Regions from separate parts of the Frondihabitans cladoniiphilus genome, predicted to be linked through region 1. Evidence: predicted binding sites of a transcription regulator. Region 1 holds the regulator's gene; the other holds the start of a gene.
The links. The regulator LexA, encoded in region 1, represses DNA repair genes until DNA is damaged. The targets are predictions, from matches to a motif close to TCGAACANNTGTTCGA.
Positions count from the first base shown of each region.

Region 2: the regulator LexA is predicted to act here: its motif matches at 2,462-2,477, upstream of ABEA39_RS02335 (DNA polymerase III subunit alpha).

Region 1 is NZ_BAABLM010000002.1:20,175-24,591, forward strand. It holds gene hisB (imidazoleglycerol-phosphate dehydratase HisB) at 1-140, opposite strand, end outside; gene ABEA39_RS05115 (histidinol-phosphate transaminase) at 137-1,231, opposite strand; gene ABEA39_RS05120 (LysM peptidoglycan-binding domain-containing protein) at 1,314-1,727, opposite strand; gene lexA (transcriptional repressor LexA) at 1,999-2,715, shown strand; gene ABEA39_RS05130 (TIGR03767 family metallophosphoesterase) at 3,357-4,417, opposite strand, start outside.
Region 2 is NZ_BAABLM010000001.1:503,620-508,036, reverse strand. It holds gene ABEA39_RS02345 (glycoside hydrolase family 15 protein) at 1-722, shown strand, start outside; gene ABEA39_RS02340 (glucose-6-phosphate dehydrogenase) at 845-2,221, opposite strand; gene ABEA39_RS02335 (DNA polymerase III subunit alpha) at 2,497-4,417, shown strand, end outside.

The sequences.
Region 1 (4,417 bases):
GACAGGGCCGTCAGCAGGTGGTCGTAGAACGGGACCGAGGTGTCGATCGAAGAGGTGCCGGTTCCGTCGAGGTCCAGGGACAGCTCGATGGAGGACTCGCTCGTCGTGCGGGAAACGGAGGCGGAGCGGGGCTCGGTCATGAAGCGAGCTTAATGTCGCGGAGGGCCTCGAGGAACGCGGTGGTCTCGGCCTCGGTGCCCGCACTCACCCGGAGGTGCCCGGGGATCGCGAGGTCGCGGACGATGATGCCGCGTTCGAGGAGCTTCTCGAACACGTCGTGCGGGTCGTCGACGCCGCCGAAGAGGACGAAGTTCGACCACGTCGGCCACGGCTGGTAGCCCAACTCGGCGAGCGTGTCGACGATGCGGTCACGCTGCAGCTTGATGTCGTCGACCATGGCCAGCATCTCGTCGGCGTGACGGAGGGCGGCGACTGCGGCCGCCTGGGTGAGCGACGACAGGTGGTAGGGCAGGCGGACCAGGCGCAGCGCGTCGATCACCGCGGGGTTCGCGGCCAGGTAGCCAACGCGCGCGCCCGCGAAGGCGAAGGCCTTGCTCATGGTGCGGGAGACCAGCAGACGAGGCCGCCCCTCGAGAAGGGTCAGGGCTGAGGGCTGGTCGGCCGGCATGAACTCGGCGTACGCCTCGTCGACGAGGAGGATGCCCGGGGTGGCGTCGTACGCCGCCTCGATCGTCTCGAGGTACAACGGGGTACCCGTCGGGTTGTTCGGCCCGCAGAGGATGACGATGTCCGTCTTGGTCCGCTCGATCTCGGCGCGAACCGTCTCGGGTGAGATCTGGAAGCCCTCGTCTCGCCGGCCTTCGACCCACTCGGTGCCCGTGCCCTTGGCGATGATGGAGTGCATGGAATAGGTGGGAGGGAAGCCGAGGATGCTGCGGCCCGGCCCACCGAACGCCTGCAGAATCTGTTGGATGACCTCGTTGGACCCGTTCGCGGCCCAGATCTGTTCCGCCGTGATGCCGTGGCCGAGGTAGCCCGCCAAGGCCTCGCGGAGGGCCGTGAACTCACGGTCGGGGTAGCGGTTGATCTCGAGGACGGCGGCGGCCACCGATTCGACGATGTCTCGTGCGACGTCTTCGGGGATGGGATGCGTGTTCTCGTTGACGTTCAGCGCCACGCGCACCTTCTTCTGAGGTGCACCGTACGGGGACTGGCCGCGGAGGTCGTCGCGGATGGGCAGATCGTCGAGAGTGATTTCCACGAGCCTCATTTTACGGGGGCGCCCAGACGCATGACGCCGGTTCTCCACAGGCCGGGAGCCGTCTTCGTCTCTCCTGCGGACCGACTACGGGTCAGTGCGAGTACTGAAGCGGAATCGCCAGGGTCTGCCCGGGCTGGAGGTCTGTGCTCGACAGGTTGTTGAGCTTCGTGATGTCGACGATGACGTCGCGCGGGTCGGCCTTCGGAGCCACCGTCTCGGCGACCTGCCAGAGAGTCTCGCCGGAGGAGATCGTCACGTGCTGGAAGTGCACGTCACCCGGGGTCGAAGTTGCAGCGGCTCCGCCCCCGCCCATCAGGAAGATGGCCAGCACCGCGAGGAGCGGCACCGCTACGAGCACGGTGAGCACGGCCTGCCCGCGACGTGTGATGCGGAGTCGAGTGCGGCCCGCCGGCATGGCAGCGACTGCCGCCTCACGGACGGCGGGCGCCGAGGGTGCGGAGAGACGGGAAGAGGTGGTCGGGAAGGCGGTGATCGTCGCGCTCATTGTGATTGCCCTTTCGGTGTGACCCCCTCCCGTTCGGGCGGGAGGAGGTGGTGGTCTTCGTGCCCGGCACTCGGCCGGGACTGCCAGGCACGAAGACGTGTTCCGAACATATCTTCGACTGATGCCGATTTCAAGGGGTCGATAGCAGAAATGAAGGAAAAAACACGCGACACACTCGAACATGTGTTTCTCACAAGCCCTGCTACCGGATACAGTTTCGATCGGCGGGGTGAGTCAAACACCGACCACCGACATTCACGGCGGGAGAGCAATGAGCGACGCGACCACAGCAGCAGCCGCACCGGGAGCCCGGGCGGCAAGAGGTGCTGCCGACCCCCGCGAGCGGAAGCCGCTGACCGCGAAGCAGGCGAGCATCCTCGCTGCCATTCGCGATTCCATCGCAGATCGCGGGTACCCGCCGAGCATGCGCGAGATCGGCGACGCCGTGGGCCTCGCGTCACTCTCGAGCGTCACGCACCAGCTGAATCAGCTCGAACTCGCAGGGGCGATCCGCCGAGACCCCAACCGACCTCGCGCTCTCGAAGTGCTCCTCGAGGACCCCGACAAGGTGCAGGCCGAGCCGACGATCCTGCGGTTCGACGACGACGACAACACGACGGCCCACGTCCCCCTGGTCGGACGCATCGCGGCGGGCATCCCGATCACGGCCGAGCAGCAGGTCGAAGAGGTCATGCCCCTCCCCCGCAGCTTGGTGGGCAAGGGCGAGCTCTTCATGCTGCGCGTCGTCGGCGAATCGATGATCGACGCCGCCATCTGCGACGGCGATTGGGTCGTCGTCCGCCAACAGGGCAACGCCGAGAACGGAGAGATCGTGGCGGCGATGCTCGACGACGAGGCCACGGTCAAGGTCTTCCGCCAGCGCGATGGCCACACCTGGCTGCTCCCCCGCAACTCGAACTTCGAACCGATCGTCGGGGATCATGCGCAGATCCTCGGCAAAGTCGTGGCGGTGCTCCGCTCGGTCTGAGCCTCGGCGCGTCGCAAGCGAGCACAGACAGAAGGCCCCCGGGACTCCCACCCGGGGGCCTTCTGCGTGAAGCGCCTCATCGACTCGTGCCTTGAGTAGGCCTCGGCCGGACGGGTCACCGTGGGTCGGGGCGGTCTCGTCGATCCGCCGAGCCTTGGCACGTGCATCCCCCGTTCTCTGTCCGCTCGTGCCGGCACTGCGTGCACTTCTTGCGGCCCGAACGCGCCCGCGGCCGCACGAAACGCACGCAGACACCCCCGCACGATCGGACAACGCACTGCGTGCACTTCTTGCGGCCCGAACGCGCCCGCGGCAGCAAGAAACGCACGCACACACCCCCGCACGATTGGACAACGCACTGCGTGCACTTCTCGCGGCCCCAACGCGCCCGCGGCAGCACGAAACGCACGCACACACCCCTGCACGATCGGACAACGCACTGCGTGCACTTCTCGCGGCCCGAACGCGTCCGCGGCAGCACAAAATGCACGCACAAGAAGTGCACGCAGACGCCCGGCGCCGCAGACGAGGGATGCACGGCCCACCGCCGCACAAGACAGCCGCCGCACACGACATCCGCCGCACGAGACACCGCCCCGCACGGCCCGCCGCCTCAGAGCCGCAGCCTCACAGGCCCCGCCTCAGAGCCGCAGCACGCCCGGCCTCGGCAGCACGAGCTCGACGTTCCGATCGATCACTGCCCCGCGCAGCCCGTCCACCGTGGAGGAGGGCCGAGCGCTGTCCTGCGGATCGTTCGCCGCCAGCTCCCGCGACAGCGAGGCCAGCGCCACGGGGTCGCGCAGCGACCCGTCCCAGCGCACCGGGGCGATGCTGTCGACGATCGTGCCGAAGATCGACAGGGTCCCGTCGCCGTTCTCGACGATCTCGACCGTGCGCACCTGCTGCGGCCAGTCGATGTGCGAGGCCGTCGCGACCTCCCAGAAACCGCCCGGACCCGCTTCGTGCCCGGGCGGGCGATGCCGCGGCGTGACCGTGTTCTCGTGCGTGTGGCCGTTCAGCCACAGGACGACCTGAGGCCGCGCCAGCAACTCCCGCACGACGGGGCCGCCGCCCACCCGCAGGTGGAAGTCGCCGCCGGTGCCGATGAAGTGGTTGCCCATCGTGTCGCCGGTGTGATGACTGACGATCATCGTCAGCCGATCCGGTTCTTCGTCGAGGGTGTCGAGCAGCCAGTGGTACTGCGGCCGGTCGAGGGAGCCGTCCGCTTCGCCGTTCTCGTTGACGGTGTCGAGCACGAGCATCCTCACCGGCCTCGCCCCGGCGGCAGCCGGAACGTCGGCGGCGTAGTAGGCGGTTCCGGCGTCTCGGTTCTCGGGCGTGTAACCGTGGCCGACGGGGGTGCCCGACGTGTGGAAGTGCGCCTCCACGACGTCGGCCCGCTTGACGAGGCGGCGGGTGGGATCCGGGGTCACCGAGCGGACGGGCAGGTCGGGTGACAGCGATCGGTGCGTCACGATCCGCTCCACGAAGTCGGCGAGGCCCGATCCGTCGGGAAGCGCGATCGGCTTCGACGACCCGACCGAGAGCGCGTCGAGGAACGGCCAGGAGGGGAAGTTGCCCGCCACCAGCTGATCGTGGTTGCCGTGAGCGGTGTACCAGGGCAGACGGATGCCCGTCGCCGCGAACGGCCGGATCGCCGCCTCGAGGAGACCCGGCACCAACGGGAACCCGCTCTGCCGGA
Region 2 (4,417 bases), on a different contig from region 1:
GGGTGATGATCTGGGCGGCCCTCGACCGAGCCGTCAAGGGGGTGCAGCAGTTCCACCTCGAGGGGCCCGTCGACCGCTGGATGGCCCTTCGCGAGAAGGTACGCAACGAGATCGAGGAGAACGGCTTCGACGCCGAGCGCAACACCTACACGCAGTACTACGGCTCGCACGAGGTCGACGCGTCGCTGCTGCAGTTGTCGCAGGTCGGCTACGTCGACGCGCACGACCCTCGCATGCTGGGCACCGTGGCGGCGATCGAGAAGGACCTGCTCCACGACGGGCTGCTCGTCCGCTACCGCACCGGCTCCGGTGTCGACGGCCTCTCCGGCACCGAGAACGCGTTCCTGACCTGTTCGTTCTGGCTGGTCGAGCAATACGCCCGCAGCGGCCGTCTCGACGACGCGACGACGCTGATGGACCGCCTGGTCGGCTACAGCAACGACGTCGGGATGCTCTCCGAAGAGATCCAGGTCTCCACCGGTCGCCACGTGGGCAACACTCCGCAGGCCCTGTCGCACCTGGCGCTCGTGAGGGCGGCCGACGCCATCGAGGCCGCGCTCGAGCACAGTCGGGGCGGCAAGGGTCGGCGTCTCGGCAGCGACACGGCTCCGCATCCCTCGAACCGGTCGAGCGCCCCGAAAAAGACCGATGAGTTCGCCGAGCCGACACCTGCCGATCGCTGGTCGGACGACCTCGGGGCGGACCGCACCACATCCGCGTGACGGGGGGCGTGCATCCCACGCTCTCTCGTGACTGCGATCGCAGCGCAGGTGGAAACGGCGTCGGTGAACGCGGAACGGCCCCCTCTCGCTCGCGCGGGAGGGGGCCGTTCCGGCAGCGGCTGTCAGGCCTCTTTGGAGGTGGTCCAGTCCGCCGGGCCGGAGGAACCGGCCGGGTAGGTCTCGAGCGGCACGAGGTCGCTCTGCCACGCGTCGATGACCGGCTGCACGATCGCCCAGCAGCGCTCCGCGACGTCGCCGCGGATCGACAGGGTGGGGTCGTCGTGGAAGATGCCCGAGAGCACCTCGCCGTAGGGGGTCAGCTCGGGCTTGCCGAGGTCGGTCTTGAAGACCGACTTCTCGAGCGAGAACGGGTTGCCCTTGCCGTTGGTCGTGACGCCCAGTTCGAGCGTCTCGGGGCTGATCTCGATGCGGAGCGTGTCGGGGCTGGTCGCGCCCGTGAGACCGGCGGGGAGCACCGGCACCGGCTTGAAGGTGATGAGCACCTCTTTACGCACCTTGGTCATGCCCTTGCCCGAGCGGAGGATGAACGGCACGCCCGCCCAGCGACGCGTCTTGATCTCGAACTCGACCTCGGCCAGCGTCTCGGTGTGGCGGGAGTTGTCGACACCGTCTTCGTCGGCGTAGGCGGGCACGTCTTTGCCGTCGATGGTGCCGGCCGAGTACTGGCCGCGGCGGCTGGCGGTGACGGGGTCGCCGTCCTTGATCCAGGTGGCACGGAGCACGCGGGCGATCTCGCTGCGGAGCTCGATCGCGTCGATGGAGGCCGGGGCGTCCATCGCGATGATCGCGAGGATCTGCAGCAGGTGGCTCTGGATCATGTCGATCAGGGCGCCGGCCTTGTCGTAGTACTGCGCGCGGCCTTCGAGACCGAGGATCTCGTCGTAGAAGATCTCGACCTTCTCGATGTTGTCGCTGTTCCACACCGGCTCGAAGAGACGGTTCGCGAAGCGCAGACCGATGATGTCGAGGACCGTCGAACGACCGAGGAAGTGGTCGGTGCGGTGGATGCGCTCTTCGGGGATGACCTTGAGGAGTTCGGCGTTCAGGTCGCGAGCACCCTCCTCGTCGTTGCCGAAGGGCTTCTCGAGCGCGAGGCGGAGGCCGTCGGGCACGTCGATCTTCTCGAGGGCCTTGATGACCTTCGTCGAGATCGCCGGCGGGAGCGCGAAGTACATGACCGAGTCGCCCTCGGCGGCTTCGAACAGCTTCTTCAGGTGCTCGGGGTCGGTCGGGTCGCCCTGGATGTACTCGCTGGAGGCGAGGGTGCGCTTGGCGAGGTCGCTGCCGGCGTCGCCGTTGAACGCCGTCTTGACGACGTCGTCCCACTCTTTCGGGCTGCGCTCGCTGCGACCGGTACCGATCAGCTTGACGTCGACGCCGCGGTCGCTCTTGAGCAGGCTGGCGAGGCCGGGGAGGAGGAGTCGCTCGGTGAGGTCGCCGGAGGCTCCGAGGATGATGAGTGTGCTCGTCTCCGCCATCAGACGGTCAGCTCGAGACGTGAAGGGGTGTTCATGGGGGTCCTTTCCGAGGTGTGAGACCTCGAGGGTCAACGCGTCGGCGGAGGAGACATTCCCGCGGGCGTGTCGCAGGGGACGGGCACGGGCGCGTGGAGGGCCTCGGTGCCTCGTCGAGCGTACTCCCGCCGGGGGTCCGGGGATTCGCGGCGCACCCGGTTCTCCACAGGCCGTCCCGCTCTCATCGGAGGTGACCTACACTGTTCGAACACACGTTCGAATCGTCGAAGGAGGCACCGGTGGGCTTCACGCATCTCCACGTCGCCTCGGCCTTCAGCGCCCACTTCGGCACGGCCCAACCGGGCGTCCTCGTCGCGCACGCCGTCGCCGAGAACAAGGCCGACGCCGCCGCCATCACCGACCGCGACGGCCTCTACGGGGCGATCCGCCACATCGGGGCCTGCCGAGCCCTCGGCATCGACGCGATCGTCGGCGTCGAACTCGGTGTGAAGCCCGACGAGCCCGGCACCCCGGTCGCGACCACTGCCGGCACGAGACCTCCGACGGCGAACGACAGCGACCGCGTCGTGGTCCTCGCCCACGGGCACACCAACGGCGCCGGGTGGGCCTCCCTCTGCCGCCTCATCAGCGCGGCCCACGGTCGAGCCACCCGCAAGGTGAGCGGCAGCGCCAACAGCGTGGCCACGATCGGCCGGTCCCGGGTCAAGGCGTTCCTCATGAGCGACGACGGCGCGACCGGCACGGTCCTCCTCGGTCCCGACTCCGACGTGGGGCGGGCGGTCGCCGCCGGCCGCCATCACGAAGCTGTCCGGCTGCTCGAGCACTGGCGCGCGATGATCCCCGGCGGCGTGGTCGTCGAGGTCGTCTGCCACCTGACCGAGCCGGGCGAGAGCCGAAGCCTCCGGCACGCGGCCCGAATGCTCGAGTTGGCCGATGCCACGGGCACCCCCGCCGTTCTGACCAACGCCGTCCGATACCTCGATCCCGACGGCGCCGTCACCGCCGACGTCCTCGACGCCGCAGGCCATCTGGCGGCGCTCGGCTCGTTCCTCCCCCAGCCCAACGCCCAGGCCCACCTCAAGAAGCCCGACGTGATGCGCGCCCTCGCCTACACGATCGCCGCCGCCTCCTCCCTCGACCGTCGCGCCGCCGAAGAGATGCTCGCTGCCACCGAGGCCCTCGCCGACCGGTGCCGCCTCGACCCCGACGCCGACCTGAACTGGCGCAAGGCCAAGGTTCCCGAGCTCAGCGCGATCGGCGTCGACGGCGACCCCGACCAGGTGCTGTGGCGCCGAGCCGAGGCCGGGGTCACCGAGCGATTCGGCGACGTGTCGATGTCCCGCCGCACCAAGATCGAGCAGCGGATGCGCGACGAGCTCGCCACGATCACCGACTTCGGGTTCGCGGCCTATTTCCTCACGGTGGCCGACGTCTCGCAGATGATGCGCGAGATGCGAGTGCGCAATGCCGCCCGCGGGTCGGGCGCCGGCAGCCTCGTCACCTACCTGCTGCGCATCTCGAACGTCGACCCGCTCGAACACGACCTGCTCTTCGAACGCTTCCTGGGCAACAAGCGCGAGACCCTCCCCGACATCGACATCGACGTCGAATCGGCCCGGCGCCACGAGATCTACCGGGCGATCTTCGACCGCTACGGCAGCAACCGCGTCACGCTCATGTCGATGCAGTCCACCTACCGGGGCCGCGGTGCCGTGCGCGACGCCGGCCTCGCCCTCGGCCTCGACGAAGAGCAGATCGACCTCGTCGCGAACAACGTCTGGCGCTCCAACGCCCGCGACATGCGGCAGGCCCTGGCCGAGAAGCCCGAGCTCCGACAGATCGCCGACCTGGTGAAGACCAACGACCAGATCGACCTCCTCGTCGACCTCACCGAGCGGCTCGACCGCCTCCCCCGGCACATCTCGATGCACCCCTGCGGCGTGATCCTCGGCAACTCCGACCTGCTCAGCATGACCCCGGTGCAGCCGAGCGGCATGGGCCTGCCGATGAGCCAGTTCGACAAGCACGACATGAACGACGCCGGGCTGCTCAAACTCGATGTACTCGGGGTGCGCATGCAGTCGTCGATCGCCTTCGCCCTCGACGAGATCGAGCGCGTCAACGGCCAACGCACCGCCGTCGCCGGCGCTCTCCCCATCGACGTCCCCTACGTCAACCGCCAGGGCCGCATCGAGCTCG